Linked DNA regions of Arthrobacter globiformis. The protein of the gene in region 2 interacts with the protein of the main gene of each other region in a pairwise test. Links are inferred from orthologs where the notes say so. Each region holds a gene or a part of one and is shown on either strand. Other genes may lie near its edges.

The links.
Region 1: the proteins of QF036_RS13640 (region 2) and topA interact in binary tests that used the Escherichia coli proteins (3 or more experiments, as listed by UniProt). The link is inferred for Arthrobacter globiformis from one-to-one orthologs.

What each region holds. Positions count from the first base shown.
Region 1 is NZ_JAUSYZ010000001.1:4,630,369-4,638,437, reverse strand. The notes cover bases 1,666-4,923. They hold topA (type I DNA topoisomerase), read left to right. Parts: upstream 1,666-1,999; coding sequence 2,000-4,723; downstream 4,724-4,923. Other genes in these bases: QF036_RS21220 (SseB family protein), read left to right, coding at 4,820-4,923; QF036_RS21230 (ArsR/SmtB family transcription factor), read left to right, coding at 1,666-1,825. In the rest of the region: QF036_RS21235 (hypothetical protein), read right to left, coding at 624-938; more of QF036_RS21230, read left to right, coding at 1,124-1,665; more of QF036_RS21220, read left to right, coding at 4,924-5,269; QF036_RS21215 (Ppx/GppA phosphatase family protein), read left to right, coding at 5,352-6,344; proC (pyrroline-5-carboxylate reductase), read left to right, coding at 6,846-7,679; QF036_RS21205 (potassium channel family protein), read right to left, coding at 7,774-8,069. UniProt on the Escherichia coli protein: Releases the supercoiling and torsional tension of DNA, which is introduced during the DNA replication and transcription, by transiently cleaving and rejoining one strand of the DNA duplex.
Region 2 is NZ_JAUSYZ010000001.1:3,013,974-3,021,740, forward strand. What follows is about bases 2,950-5,905. They hold QF036_RS13640 (YigZ family protein), read right to left. Parts: upstream 4,795-5,905; coding sequence 4,105-4,794; downstream 2,950-4,104. Other genes in these bases: rpsA (30S ribosomal protein S1), read left to right, coding at 2,950-3,294; QF036_RS13635 (type 1 glutamine amidotransferase domain-containing protein), read right to left, coding at 3,450-4,016; coaE (dephospho-CoA kinase), read left to right, coding at 4,841-5,905. In the rest of the region: polA (DNA polymerase I), read left to right, coding at 1-270; QF036_RS13625 (GNAT family N-acetyltransferase), read left to right, coding at 295-1,626; more of rpsA, read left to right, coding at 1,819-2,949; more of coaE, read left to right, coding at 5,906-6,076; excinuclease ABC subunit UvrB, read left to right, coding at 6,138-7,767.

The DNA.
Region 1 (8,069 bases), 1.6 Mb from region 2 along the record:
GGCGGACTTCGCGTCGCGGAATGTCGGCGGGATCGGCTTCGGGATGGTCTTCCTGCGCCGTCCGGCAGGTGAGCGGCGGATCCGCCGTTTCGAGGAGATCACCTATCCGATTGAACAGCCGGTCGGGCCCCACCTGGGGGCGGCGGTGGAACGGGCGGACTGGCTGGCGGCCCACGACGTCTCCGCGGCCCACCTTCTCGTGGCCGAGGACGTCACCGAGGAGCGCCACCAGCGCCCCGGCGCCGAACACCCCGGCGTCATCCTGCTGCGCCAGGGAGCCGGCCTCCGCCGCACCAACCTGCTGAGCACCGAACTGGCGGGCTTTGTCTCCGCGTGCGACGGCGACCTGACCGCCGGACAGATTATCGGCGCCCTTGAGGCGCTGCTGGGCGGGACGGAGGGGTTCGACGGCGGTGCCTTCCGCAGCGGCCTGCTCACCGAAGTGGCCAATCTGGTCCGGGACGGATTCCTGCTGCCCGTGGGCCCGGACTGACAGGGGACCCGGGACTGACGCCGGGCCTGGAGTGACAGTGGGTCCAAGCGCGAACGTACAGCTGTGGCCCCGAATCGCAGCGGATCTGGCGCCGCAACTGTACGTTCGCGCCGGGAGGGCGAACGGACAGTCAGTTAATCAGGGCGCGGCCCATCCCGGGAGCCGGGACGTCGATGGTGAAGCCGCACATGCAGCGGTAGGTCACGGCGTCGGCTGCACCCACGGCCTTTACCGAGCGGATCAGGCGCTGGCCGTCCACCCTGATGGCCATTTCCAGGGGGAACTCCTGGTCGAGACGCTTCATGGGCCGCCGGCAGTGCCGCGGGGTGCCCGTTGCCGCCAGCAGGGAGGCGTCGGTGGCTGTCCCCGGGTGCAGGCTTGAGCCTGTGAGTTCTCCGGCGGGCTGGGCTGCCGGGATCAAAGCGTCTTCGTGGAGGGTAATCATGGTCATCCTTTGGGCTTTTCACGGGACCGCCAACGCTGGCCGCCCCGCCGCGAACTGCTTGCGGGAGGTCTGTTTACGGAAGTAAGCAAAGCATGCTTAGTATTTCCGGGGCAAGCCGGCTGGCTCCGAACTGCGGATATCAAGCATTTCTTTCAGAGCTCCTTCGTGCTGCGTAGACTGATGAAGTGAGTACTGACATGCCGCCGTCGGAACCGGCGGAAACCCCGCCGGACGCAGCCGCCGCGACGCCGGCTGCAACGGGGGCGCGGCGCAGGAACCGGCCGGAAAAGAAGGTGGAAATCACCGACCCCAAGGCGATCCGCGCGCTGGCTCATGCTGCCCGCCTGGAGGTCATTTCGGAGCTGTACTCCACGCAGTCCAGCCGCACGGCCACGGAACTTGCGCAGCAGACAGGGCTCACCCCCAGTGCGATGAGCTACCACCTGCGGGCGCTGCAGAAGTGGGGCATCGTGGTCCCGGCCGAGGCCTCGGCCGACGCCCGCGAGCGCCGGTGGAAGGCGGCGGGCACGGACTTTGCCATCAACTCGGGCGGGGCAGTGGCCGGCCCCGACTTTGCGGTGATCGACCTCGAACTGGATGCGTTCCGCCGCCGCGCCAGGGCCTACGCCCGTGCCCGGGACGAACAGCGGCAAAGCGGTGAGTCCGGGGAGGCGGCGTCGGCGGTGCTGCTCGCAAGCAACCTTCTGTACCTCACAGCCGAGCAGCGCAGCGAACTGACGGAACGGGTGTTTGAGCTGCTCCGCGACTACGAGCTGGAGGATCCCAACCGTGTTCCGCCGGGTGCCGAACGGATCGCCACCATGTGGTCCATGATTCCTGACGACCGCACCCTGCCAGGGGCCTCCGGCGGCCACGGCGGCACCTGACGGGCGCGAAGGACGGGCCTGTGCCGGCCCGCGGGGACCCGGCCGGGCGGCCGGCAGCCCCGGCCGTGACGGGGGCCACCGTTTTCCACATGACAGCGCAGAATTCTGCAAAATATGGTGAACTAGGCCAATATGGGCTGATCTGCCCGAGCAACCTTTTTCTGTAGGAGCACTGTGCCAAGCAAGGCCAAAACCGGCAAGAAACTCGTGATTGTGGAGTCTCCGGCCAAGAGCAAGACCATCGCCAAGTACCTGGGCGAGGGCTTCATTGTTGAGGCCTCCATCGGTCACATCCGCGACCTGCCGCAGCCGTCCGAGCTCCCCGCGGACCTGAAGAAGACCTCCCTGGGCAAGTTCGCCGTCGACGTCGAAAACGACTTCAAGCCCTACTACGTCGTCTCCCCGGACAAGAAGAAAAAGGTGGCCGAGCTCAAGGCCCAACTCAAAGACGCTGACGCGCTCTATCTCGCAACCGATGGGGACCGCGAGGGCGAAGCCATCGCGTGGCACCTCCTGGAGGTCCTGAAGCCCAAGGTCCCCGTGTACCGGATGACCTTCGGCGAAATCACCAAGGAAGCGATCCACCGCGCCATGGACAACCTGCGCGACGTCGACGCCGCCCTGGTTGACGCGCAGGAAACCCGCCGCATCCTGGACCGCCTCTACGGCTACGAGATCTCCCCGGTACTGTGGCGCAAGGTGGCGCGCGGACTGTCGGCCGGCCGCGTGCAGTCCGTGGTCACGCGCATGGTGGTGGACCGCGAGCGCGAGCGCATGGCGTTCAAGTCCGCGTCCTACTGGGACCTGACCGGGCAGTTCGGTGCCGATTCCGGCTCGTTCAAGGCCAAGCTTGCCGCCGTTGACGGTGCCAAGGTGGCCACCGGCCGGGACTTTAACGACGACGGCGAACTCACCTCGCGCAACGTTGCGCACCTGAACGAGGAACTGGCCACCTCCCTGGCCGCCGCCCTGCAGGACGCCGATTTCCGTGTCCGCTCCGTTGACACTAAGCCGTACACGCGCCGCCCCGCCGCGCCCTTCACCACCTCCACGCTGCAGCAGGAGGCCGGTCGCAAGCTGCGGTTCTCGTCCAAGAGCACCATGCAGATCGCCCAGCGGCTGTACGAAAACGGCTACATCACCTATATGCGTACGGACTCCTCGGCGCTGAGCGACGAGGCCGTCACGGCCGCGCGCCGCCAGGCTGCCGAGCTGTACGGCCCCGAATACGTTCCGCAGTCGCCGCGCGTCTACACCAGCAAGGCTGCCAACGCACAGGAGGCCCACGAGGCCATCCGTCCCGCCGGTGACTCCTTCCGCACCCCCGCCCAGGTGGCCAAGCAGCTCAGCGGCGACGAGTTCCGGCTCTATGAGCTGATCTGGAAGCGCACCGTGGCCTCGCAGATGGGCGACGCGAAGGGCTCCACGGCCACCATCCGCCTGGGTGCGGTGGCCGCCGACGGCCGCGACGCCGAATTCTCCGCCTCCGGCACGGTCATCACGTTCCCCGGCTTCCTGGCCGCCTATGAAGAGGGCAAGGACGAAAGCCGCGGCGACGACGACTCCGACGAGGCCCGCCGCCTGCCGAACGTCGCGAAGGGTGACGGGCTGGCCGCCTCGGAGATCATCGCCGTCGGCCACGAGACCTCGCCGCCGCCGCGCTACACGGAAGCTTCCCTGACCGCCGAGCTGGAAAAGAAGGGCATCGGACGCCCGTCCACGTACGCCTCGACGATCTCCACCATCCAGGACCGCGGCTATGTGCGTAAGCAGGGCTCAGCCCTGGTGCCGAGCTGGATCGCGTTCTCCGTGGTGCGGCTCCTCGAACAGCACTTCACGGACTATGTGGATTACGAGTTCACGGCCGACATGGAAGGCGACCTGGACAAGATCGCCAACGGCCAGGCCGTGGGCGCCGCCTGGCTCAAGCACTTCTACTACGGCGAAGATGCCGACCCCGGCCTGCTGAGCATCGTGAACAACCTGGGCGAGATTGACGCCCGCGAGATCAACTCCGTGCCCATCGCGGACGGCATCACGCTGCGGGTCGGCAAGTTCGGCCCCTACCTGGAGAGCTCGCTGCCCACGGTGGACCCCAAGACCGGCGAAGTGGTGGAATCCGCCCGCGCCAACGTCCCGGAGGACCTTGCCCCGGACGAGCTCACCGCCGCCAAAGCAGTGGAGCTCATGGAAACCGCGGCCCCGGAGGAGCGGGTCCTGGGTACCGATCCCCACACCGGCCACACGGTGGTTGCCAAGAACGGCCGGTACGGCGCCTACGTCACCGAGATCATTCCGGAGATGACCGAGGAGCAGCTAGCCAACCTGCCGGTCGAGTACTACAAGAACGGCAAGCCCAAGCCGCCGAAGAAGCCTGTCAAGGCCAAGCCGCGCACCGGTTCGCTGTTCAAGTCGATGACCGTGGAATCTGTCACGCTGGACGAAGCGCTGCAGCTCATGAGCCTTCCGCGGGTCCTCGGTGCGGACGCCGAAGGCAACCCGATCACGGTGCAGAACGGCCGCTTCGGTCCGTACCTGAAGAAGGGCACGGACTCGCGGTCCATCGGCTCGGAAGAGGAAATCTTCACCATCACGCTGGAGCAGGCGCTGGAAATCTACTCCCAGCCCAAGCAGCGCGGTGTCCGCGCGGCCGTGCCGCCGCTGGCCGAGTTCGGTCCGGACCCCGTGTCGGAGAAGAACATCGTGGTGAAGGAGGGCCGCTTCGGTCCGTACATCACCGACGGCATCACCAACATCACCGTGCCCCGCAGCACCTCGCTGGAGGAACTGACTCGGGAACGTGCCGTCGAACTTCTCGCCGAAAAGCGGGCCAAGGGCCCGGTCAAGCGCACCACCACGCGCAAGGCCCCGGCAAAGAAGGCTGCAGCCAAGAAGTAGATCCCGCTGGTTGAGCCCGCCGAAACCAAGGTCTCGGCGGGCTTTACTGGTGCTGCCGGAATTGCGCCTTGCCCGGCAACGTGGTCGAGTAGATGCATGACTGAACAGCCGGAACCCGCAGACATCACGCCGCTGAACGACCTTGAGGAGAAGCTGGCCCGGGGCGGCCAGCCGGACGCAGACCCGGTGGACGTGATCCTGTCGTTCCTCAACAACGAGGTCTACATCATCAGTTCCGACGCGCTCGAGGGCGAGGACTCGCAGGTTGAGCCGCTGGTGCTGGGCAACGCGGACGGCCAGCCGGTTCTTGCCGTGTTCTCGCACCCGAGCCGGGTGGACACGCAGTACCTGGAGGCTGCGCCCAACGTTCTGGGCACGCAGGGCGCTGCGATCATCGCCAACATCGGCGATGAGCTGGGCATGGTCATCAACCCGGGCGCGGCCTACGGCTTTGAGATCAACCCCGAAGGCATTGCCAACATTAAGCGCGACTTCAAGCGCGCCGATGAAGTGGACCCCAACCCCGCCGGTCTCGAAGGCGAGTAACCCCACCGCCGTCAGCAAACAAAGGCCCGCAATGTAAGCGACGGGTTGCGTCCGCTGCGCCGGCGGGGGGAATAATGGCAGGATGCGGCTTGGCGTCCTCGACATCGGTTCAAACACTGTCCACCTCCTGCTGGTGGATGCCCACCCCGGCGCACGGCCTGTGCCCTTCGCCTCCCACAAGCGCCCCCTCTCACTGGTGCAATACCTGGATGCCGATGGCAACATCACCGACGCCGGCCAGCATGAGCTCACGGAGTTCGTGCTTGAGGCCTGGGAGTTCGCGGCGCGGCACAAGGCCGACGACCTGCTGGCCTTCTGTACGTCAGCCATTCGCGAGGCCACCAACGGGCCCGCGGTGCTCGCCCGGGTTAAGCACGAAACCACCGTCACGCTGCAGGAGCTCACGGGCAGCGAGGAAGCGTCCATGACGTTCTTCGCCGTCCGCCGCTGGTACGGCTGGGGCGCCGGCACCATCCTGAACTTTGACATTGGCGGCGGCTCCTTCGAAATGGCGCTGGGGCAGGACGAACTGCCGGAGCTTGCCACGTCCGTGCCGCTGGGTGCGAGCCGGCTGACCCGCGACTGGCTGCACGAGGATCCGCCCTCCGCGAAGAGCGTCAAGGAACTGCGCCGCTACATCCGGACCACCCTTAAGCCGGTGGTCCGCAGCTTCAACGAGGTGGGGAGGGCGAACGTCGTGGCCGGCACCTCCAAGACTTTCCGCTCCCTGGCGCGGATTGCCGGGGCAGCACCCAGCGCCGCGGGCCCGTACGTGAAGCGCGACCTGAACCGCGCGGACCTCGGCATCTGGGCACAGCGCATCTCTGCCATGAAGTCCGAGGACAGGCTGCACCTGCCGGGCGTCTCCGAGGCGCGTGCCAACCAGCTCCTCGCCGGTGCATTGGTAGCTGAAGCGGCCCTGGAGCTCTTTGAGTACAAGAAAATCAAGATTTGCCCGTGGGCGCTGCGCGAGGGCCTCATCCTCCGGCGGCTCGACCAGCTGGTCTTCGACGGCCCGCTGGAGCCGGCGCCGCACGTGGGCGTCCCGCAGGTCTCGGCTCTGCCGGCGATCTAGGGTCTTGTCTGCAGACTAGGTGTGGCATAGGGCTGCCCTCTGGGACCCGACCTTGAACGGGAAAGCGCCAGGCAGGCCTTAAACGAGTAAGCGCCGGCCGGTTACGCAGAAGAAGCTGGGGGGAACACTCCTGCAACCGACCGGCGCCACGCCAGCCCCGAAGGACCGGCTCCATCACTCGCACCTGTGAGGCGTCTACGACTCTAGCGGCGGAGTATGGGTGTTCTGGGGGTTTTTCCTGAAAATCGGCTGGGAATCCGTGGGCACCGGCCGGGAATTTAAAAGCAAAGACACCGACGGCCTGCTGCAGAAAAATGGGCAAAACCACTGCAGACCGTCGGTGCCTGACAAGCATCCCCATGCTTGCTTCATCACTCGCACCCTCAATGAGGTAATACCTAAGTTAGGGGCCGAAGGTGTGGGGATGCTTCGAGCAACATGTGAGCTTCCTGTGAATGGCACCGATCTGCATCCGAAGCCATGAACTGCAATGATGGAGCAATGAGCAACCGAATCGCATTCCTTGGCTGTGGATCAATGAACGAGGCCATTCTGGGCGGCCTGCTGGAGGGCGGCACGAATCCCACGGAGGTCGTGGCTACTGTCCGCCGCGCGGAGCGGGCAGCGGAGCTGGCTGAACGGCACGCCGGCATAATGGCGATCGCTGGCAGCGAAGAACCCGACAACAACAAGCAGGCGACGAAGGGCGCCGGCGTCGTGATTCTCGGCGTGAAGCCCGTGGGCATTGCCGAGTTGGCCCGGGAAATCAGTGGCTCCCTGTCTCCGGATGCGATCGTTATCAGCGTTGCAGCCGCCGTCTCCATCGCCCAGCTCGAAGCGGCCCTGCCCCCGGGGCAGCCGGTGATCCGCACGATGCCCAACACCCCGGCGAAGCTGGGCCGCGGCGTGGTCTCGGTGTCTCCCGGCACCAACTGCTCGCCTGAGCAGCTCCAGCGGGCGAAAGACATCCTCGGCGCGGTGGGGACCGTCGTCGAAATTCCCGAGGAGCAGGTGGACGCGCTGGGCGCCATCAGCGGCTCCGGTCCCGCGTACGCGTTCTACCTGGCCGAGGCGATGGCCGCGGCCGGCGTCGAACTCGGTCTGGACGAGGAGCTGGCGCTCCTGCTGGCACGCGAAACCGTCGCCGGAGCCGGTCTCATGCTGGCGGAACCGGGCGCCGAACCCTCGGCCCTGCGCAAAGCCGTGACCAGCCCCAACGGCACCACCGAACGCGCCATCGCCACGTTCGATGACCGCGGCATGCCGGCCATCATCGCCGCGGGCGCACGCGCCGCAGCCGACCGCGCCGCCGAGATCACCAAGCAGCTCGGCTAGGCACGCTCCTACCTCCCCTTCAGGATTGGAGTTTTTGTACAGATACCGCGGGCTATAGCCCCTTTCGGGCACGGCATCTGTACAAAAACTCCCGTTAGGGCCGGGCGGCGAACCGCTCCAGCAGGTCCACGTGTCCGGAGACGATCAGCATGTCGCGGGCGGACACCTTGGTTTCCGGCCGGGCGTAGGTGAAGTCCTCGCCCGGGGATTTCACACCCACGATCGTCACGCCGTATTTGGACCGCACCTTAGACTCGTCCAGCGTGAAACCGACCGTTTCACGCGGCGGATACATCTTCACGATCGCGAAGTCGTCGTCGAACTCGATGAAGTCCAGCATCCGCCCCGAGACGAGGTGCGCGGCGCGGACGCCGGCGTCGGCCTCGGGGT
Region 2 (7,767 bases):
CGCATTGCCCTGAACTCGCCCATCCAGGGTTCCGCCGCGGACATCATCAAGCGCGCCATGCTGGGCGTGCATTCGGAACTCGCCGCACAGGGGCTGAAATCACGCATGCTGCTGCAGGTCCATGACGAACTGGTGCTGGAGGTGGCCAGGGGCGAACGTGAGGCAGTCGAAAAGCTCGTCACGGAGCAGATGGCCGCCGCCGCTGAACTCAGCGTTCCGCTGGAAGTCCAGATCGGCGTCGGCACCAGCTGGTACGACGCCGGCCATTAGCCTAGGCTCGGGATTGTGCCTGATCTGAGCGCTGACTATGAAATCCGCCGGTTCCAAGCGGCGGCCAAAGACGATCCTGCCTACGAGGAGTCGGTTGCCTGGATGCGGGCGGTAGCTTTCGGCTTCCACGAAGCCCGGCGCAGCGACGAACGCGTGGACACCAGCATCGAGCTGCAGCGCACGGACCACCGCGTCATGACCGGCGTGTACCAGACAGGAACTGTTGCCGGTCACTCGCTCGGCGCCGATGTACCCGTAGCCACCTTCGGCACAATGACCAAAACCCTGAACATCGGGTTTGGCAGGCTGCTGGATACCCGGCTGGTGACCGCCGTGACGGTCCGGACCTCCCACCGGCGCCGGGGCCTGCTGCGCCGCATGATGGGGGAGGACCTCGCCCTGGCCCGGGCGGAAGGCCTCGCGATGGCAGCCCTCACGGCCTCCGAGGCCTCGATCTACGGGCGGTTCGGGTTCGGCGTCGCGACGTCCGAGCAGTCCGTGAAGGTGGACACCACGGCGCGTTTCAGGCTCAACCACACGCCGGTGGGCAGCGTCGAGGTTGCCGACCCCAAGGTTCTCCTGGAGCTGGCTCCGGGAGTCTTCGACCGTGTTCACCGCAGCACGCCCGGATCGATCGGCCGGCATGAGTTCTACCGGCAGTTCGCCTCGGGTTCAGTCAGCCGCGACGGCGGCGAGGACCCGAAGGTCAAGGTGGCGCTGCACTACGGGCCAGGCGGCGACGTGGACGGCTACGTCTCCTACAGGTTCGCCGGCTGGTCCAGCGCCCCGTACACGATGGAAGTCGTGGACCTGGTCGCGGCGACCGCGGCGGCGTACCTCGAGCTATGGCAGTACCTGGCCGCCATCGACCTCGTGGAACGCGTCACCTGGGAGGAAGCGCCGGTGGATGACCCGCTGCGGTGGGCCCTCGAGGACGCGCGCTGTGTGGAGGCGTCGGCGGCGCGGGACATGCTTTGGCTGCGGATCCTGGACGTGAAGCAGGCGCTGGAAGCCCGGCACTATCCGGCTGACGGCCGGTTGGTTCTGAAAGTCAAGGACCCCCTCGGACTGACCGGAGGCACCTTCGCCCTGGCAGTTGATGGCGGCAACGCCGTCGTCACGGCCGCGGAGGACGGCGCGCCGGACTCCAGTGTGCCGGATCTCAGCGTGCCGGACCTCAGTGTGCCGGACCTGGAGCTGGATGTGGCGGCGCTGTCCGCCATCTACCTCGGTGGGGTCAACCCCGTGACGCTGGCGGCCTCGGAGCGCATTCTGGAGCACACGCCGGACGGGGCGTTCCGCGCCGCCCGGATGTTCGCCGTCGAACGTGCGCCACACTGCCTGACGCATTTCTAGCGCTTTGACCCCGCTTCGCGCTTGCCACTAGAATAAACGGGCGTGTACTACGTGCACGTTTTTTATTCAATCCACAAAATCAGGATGACCAGGCACTTCCCTGCGAGGTGCCCGCACCTGCGCCTGCGTTCCATAACGCAGGCGCGGCGGTTTGCCTGACCGACTAACTATCCACAACGGAGCCCCTACTACATGACCATCACCTCCACCGAGAAGCCCGGTACCCCCGTAGTCGCGATCAACGACATCGGTACCGCTGAGGACTTCCTCGCAGCTGTCGACGCGACCATCAAGTACTTCAACGACGGAGACCTCGTCGAAGGTACCGTCGTCAAGGTCGACCGCGACGAAGTTCTGCTCGACATCGGTTACAAGACCGAAGGTGTCATTCCCTCCCGCGAGCTGTCCATCAAGCACGACGTTGATCCCGGAGACGTCGTCTCCGTTGGCGATCAGGTCGAAGCCCTGGTGCTCACCAAGGAAGACAAAGAAGGCCGCCTGATTCTCTCCAAGAAGCGTGCTCAGTACGAGCGCGCCTGGGGCGACATCGAGAAGGTCAAGGAAGAAGACGGTGTTGTCACCGGTACCGTCATCGAGGTTGTCAAGGGTGGTCTTATCCTCGACATCGGTCTGCGCGGCTTCCTGCCCGCATCCCTCGTCGAGATGCGCCGTGTGCGCGACCTTGCTCCGTACATCGGTCAGCAGATCGAAGCCAAGATCATCGAGCTGGACAAGAACCGCAACAACGTTGTGCTGTCCCGCCGTGCATGGCTCGAGCAGACCCAGTCCGAGGTCCGCTCCACGTTCCTCAACAAGCTGGAAAAGGGCCAGGTCCGTCCCGGCGTCGTTTCCTCCATCGTCAACTTCGGTGCCTTCGTGGACCTGGGCGGCGTAGACGGCCTGGTTCACGTTTCCGAGCTGTCCTGGAAGCACATCGACCACCCGTCCGAGGTTGTCGAGGTTGGCCAGGAAGTCACCGTCGAGGTCCTCGAAGTGGATCTGGACCGCGAGCGTGTCTCCCTGTCGCTCAAGGCTACGCAGGAAGACCCGTGGCAGACCTTCGCCCGCACCCACGCCCTCGGCCAGGTTGTTCCGGGTAAGGTCACCAAGCTCGTTCCGTTCGGTGCGTTCGTTCGCGTCGAAGACGGCATCGAAGGCCTCGTCCACATCTCCGAGCTGGCTGTCCGCCACGTTGAGCTGGCCGAGCAGGTTGTCTCCGTTGGTGACGAGCTGTTCGTCAAGGTCATCGACATCGACCTCGAGCGCCGCCGCATCTCCCTCTCCCTCAAGCAGGCTAACGAGGGCGTGGACGCCGACAGCACCGAATTCGATCCCGCTCTGTACGGCATGGCCGCTGAGTACGACGAAGAGGGCAACTACAAGTACCCGGAGGGCTTCGACCCGGAGTCCAACGAGTGGCTTGAAGGCTACGAGAACCAGCGCGCAGCCTGGGAGCAGCAGTACGCTGACGCCCAGACCCGCTGGGAAGCACACAAGAAGCAGGTTGCCCAGCACGCTGCCGACGACGCTGCAGCTGCAACGTCCGGTGACAGCGACTCCGGCACCACCAGCTACTCCTCCGAGCCGGCTGCCACCGATTCCGGTGCAGGCACGCTTGCTTCGGACGAGGCTCTTGCAGCACTGCGCGAGAAGCTGACCGGCAACTAATTGCCCGCTGCTTAGTTGGCCTGTGCTTATTTGGCCTGTGCTGGCTGAACGCCAGCACAGCTGAACAGCAGTAAGAAGGTGGCCGTCCCCGAAAGGGGGCGGCCACCTTTTTGTTGCCGGCACTTGTGTTGTGCAGGCTGCCTGGATTGGCGGTGTCAGGCGGTCTGGCCGGCGTGCTCGCCTTCGGCGATCTCCTCCAGCACCTTGTTGTTGAAGGCGGGGAGGTCTCCCGGGTTCCGGCTGGTCACGAAGCCCTGGTCAACCACGACGTCCTGGTCGCTCCAGTTGGCGCCCGCGTTCCGAAGGTCCGTGGCCAGCGTGTGGTACGAGGTGAGGTTCCTGCCCTTGACGACGCCCGCATCGATGAGCAGCCACGGGCCATGGCAGATGGCGGCCACGGGCTTGTGCTGTTCAAAGAAGCTGCGGGCAAACGCCTGCGCGTCCTTGTCCACCCTGAGGTGGTCGGCGTTCACCACGCCGCCCGGAATCACCAGAGCATGGAAGTCCGAGGCGTTGGCGTCCTTAAGGGTCAGGTCGACGTCGAAGGTATCGCCCTTCTCGACGCCCTCAAAACCCTGGAGTTTTGCGCTCTTCGGTGCCACCAGGACAGGCTCGCCGCCGGCGTTTTTGACGGCGTCCCACGGACTGGTCAGTTCAATCTGCTCCACGCCGTCCGTCAGCAGGAACGCTACTCTCTTGCCGGTGATGTCGTGCTCTGACATAGGTCCTCCTTTTCCGAGTGATGCCTTACAGGTCCACCCTAGGAAGGCAGAAACTCATAAGCAAGCTGATTATTCGTTCGGCCGGCCGTCAGTGCGGGACGTCAATCCACTCCGTGCCCTCGCGCTGGAGGGCCGCGCTTCCGGCGGTCAAGGCGGCCAGCCGGTCGGCGGCCGCCGCCAGGTCATCGGCAGCATCCGGCAGGGCGAGCCGCAGCACCGTGGACTGGGCTTCGTAGCCGGTTTCCGCCATCGCGTAGCCCGCGCTGCGGAGATCGTTCTCGAGCCGCCCGGCCGCGGCGTGCGGCACCCGGACGGCACAAATGCGGAGCCGCCTGCGTTGCACCAGCGGAGCCAACTCGAGCGCCGTCGAGACGGAATCGGAGTAGGCGCGCACCAGCCCGCCGGCTCCCAGCAGTATCCCGCCGAAATAACGCACGACGACGGCACTCACGTCGCTGAGGTCCGTCACCCCGGCGGCAGTTTCCCGCCGGAGAAGGGCCTCCAGCATGGGGATCCCGGCCGTGCCCGAGGGTTCGCCGTCATCGCTGGAACGCTGGATGTCCCGGTCCGGCCCAAGCACGAAAGCCGAGCAGTGGTGGCGTGCGTCATGGAACTCGCGGCGGAGTTCGGACACCAGGGCGCGGGCATCTTCTTCGGTCGCCGTGCGGCGCAGCACGGTGATGAACCGGGAGCGCTTGATCTCGATCTCGTGGAGGAATCCGTCCCCCGCAGCCAGGGTGGTGTACGCGGACTGCCTGCTTTGTGTCGTCTCTGTCACTGATGGAACTGCCTCTTCTGCCACCGGTTCAGTTTAGTCTTGGGGAGTGCTGAAGATTGGGTTGACGGGCGGCATCGCCTCGGGGAAGTCGCTGGTGGCAACACGCCTGGCGGAGCTGGGGGCTGTGCTCGTCGACGCCGACGCGATCGCCCGCGAAGTCGTGGAACCGGGCACTCCGGGCCTGGCCGCCGTCGTGGACGTGTTCGGCCCTGAGATCCTCGACGGCGAGGGCCGGCTCGACCGGCCGCGCTTGGGTGCCATCGTGTTTCAGCAGCCGGAACGGCGTGCGGAGCTCAACGGCATCGTCCATCCGTTGGTCCGGGAGCGCGCCGCGGCGGTGATAGCGGCCGCGCCGGAGGACGCGGTGGTGGTGCAGGACATCCCGCTGCTGGTGGAAACCGGACAGCAGAGGAACTTCCACCTCGTCCTGGTGGTGGATGCGCCCGAGGCTGTCCGGCTGCGGCGCATGACCGAGCACCGCGGAATGACTGAAGCGGATGCCCGTTCGCGGATGGCCGCCCAGACGTCCCGGCAGGACCGGCTCGCCGCAGCGGATGTGGTCCTCACCAACTCGGGCACGCGCGAGGAGCTGCTGGCGGCGGTGGACGGGCTGTGGAACGGGCGGCTGCTGCCGTTCGCGCGGAACATCAGCCAGGGCGCAGTGGCCGCCCGCAGCGGCGCGCCCGTCCTGGCCGCGCCGAACTCCGACTGGCCGCGCCAGGCTGCCGGGCTGGCCGAGCGGCTGAAGGTCGCGGCGCCGGAGGACGTCCTGGCTGTGGACCACATCGGGTCGACGGCGGTTCCCGGCCTCGAGGCGAAGGACGTCATTGACCTGCAGCTCGCGGTTGCGGACCTCGCGACGGCAGACCGGATTGCGCCCCTGCTGGGTGCCGCGGGGTTCCCGCTCTGGCCGGGCATCCTGATGGACAGCCCTCACGGACGGCCCGATCGTGCTGCCTGGTCCAAGCGCCTGCACGGCAACGCCGATCCCGCGCGTCCGGTAAATCTCCATATCCGGGTGGCAGGTTCACCGGGCTGGCGCTTCGCCCTCTGCTTCCGCGACTGGCTGCGGGCCGACCCGGCCGCGCGGGAGGAGTACGCAGCGGAGAAGCGCCGGGTGGCAGCCCTGCACGCCTCCGACGCCAACACCTCCGGCTATGCCGACGACAAGGAGGCATGGTTCCGCGATGTCGGGGCTCCCGGAATGGAACGGTGGGCCGAAAGCAGCGGCTGGCAGCCGCCGTCGTACGTTTCCACCTCCGCCAACGCGGCCCAGGGGTGACAGGTACAGCCCAAAGCTGAATCAGGGGTTTGCTGTCAGTGGCTGGCGGTAGATTAGACGCATGAGTCTTGCGCAGGAGATCAACCGCGTCGTTGCCCCCTTCGAGGTCATCAGTGAGTTCCAGCCGGCCGGTGACCAGCCGGCGGCCATCGCCGAACTCACCGAACGCATCAAGAACGGTGAAAAGGACGTGGTCCTGCTGGGCGCCACGGGCACCGGCAAGAGCGCCACGACGGCGTGGCTGGTGGAGCAGGTGCAGCGGCCCACGCTTGTGATGGTCCAGAACAAGACCCTCGCGGCCCAGCTGGCCAACGAGTTCCGCGAGCTGCTGCCCAACAACGCGGTGGAATACTTCGTCTCCTACTACGACTACTACCAGCCCGAGGCCTATGTGGCGCAGACGGACACCTTCATCGAGAAGGACTCCTCCATCAATGAGGAAGTGGAACGGCTTCGCCACTCAGCCACCAACGCCCTGCTGACCCGCCGCGACGTCATCGTGGTGGCCACGGTGTCCTGCATCTATGGCCTCGGCACACCCGAAGAGTACATCGCCGGCATGGTCACTCTCCGCAAGGGTGATGAGATGAACCGCGACGACCTCCTGCGGAAATTCGTGTCCATGCAATACGTGCGCAATGACATGGACTTCCACCGCGGTACCTTCCGCGTTCGCGGCGACACCGTGGAAATTATCCCGATGTACGAGGAACTGGCCATCCGGATCGAGTTTTTCGGCGACGAGATTGAGAACATCCACACGCTGCATCCGCTGACCGGTGAAGTGATCCGGGACGAGGAGGAAATGTACGTCTTCCCGGCCTCGCACTACGTCGCCGGACCCGAGCGCATGGCCAGGGCAATCAAGCGGATCGAAGACGAACTTGCCGACCGGCTGCAGGTCCTGGAAAGCCAGAACAAACTCGTCGAAGCCCAGCGGCTGCGGATGCGCACCACGTACGACCTCGAGATGATGCAGCAGATGGGCTTCTGCAACGGCATCGAGAACTACTCCGTACACATTGATGGCCGTGCCCCCGGTACGGCTCCGCACTGCCTCCTTGACTATTTCCCCGACGACTTCCTGCTGGTGATCGATGAATCCCACGTCACCGTCCCGCAGATCGGCGCCATGTACGAGGGCGACATGTCCCGCAAGCGGAACCTGGTGGACTTTGGGTTCCGCCTGCCCTCCGCCATGGACAACCGTCCACTCAAGTGGGACGAATTCCTCCAGCGCGTCGGCCAGACCGTTTATTTGTCCGCCACTCCCGGAAAGTATGAACTCGGCAAGGCTGACGGCTTTGTCCAGCAGATCATCCGGCCCACCGGCCTGATCGACCCTGAAGTGGTCGTCAAGCCGACCAAGGGCCAGATAGATGACCTGCTCGGTGAAATCAAGACGCGGACAGAGAAGAATGAACGTGTCCTGGTCACCACGCTCACCAAGCGGATGGCGGAGGACCTGACCGACTACCTGCTGGGCCACGGCGTGAAGGTGGAGTACCTGCATTCGGACGTGGACACGCTGCGGCGCGTGGAGCTGCTCCGCGAACTCCGGATGGGAACGTTCGACGTCCTGGTGGGCATCAACCTGCTCCGAGAAGGCCTGGACCTGCCCGAAGTCTCACTGGTGAGCATTCTGGACGCCGACAAGGAAGGCTTCCTGCGGTCGTCCACCTCGCTGATCC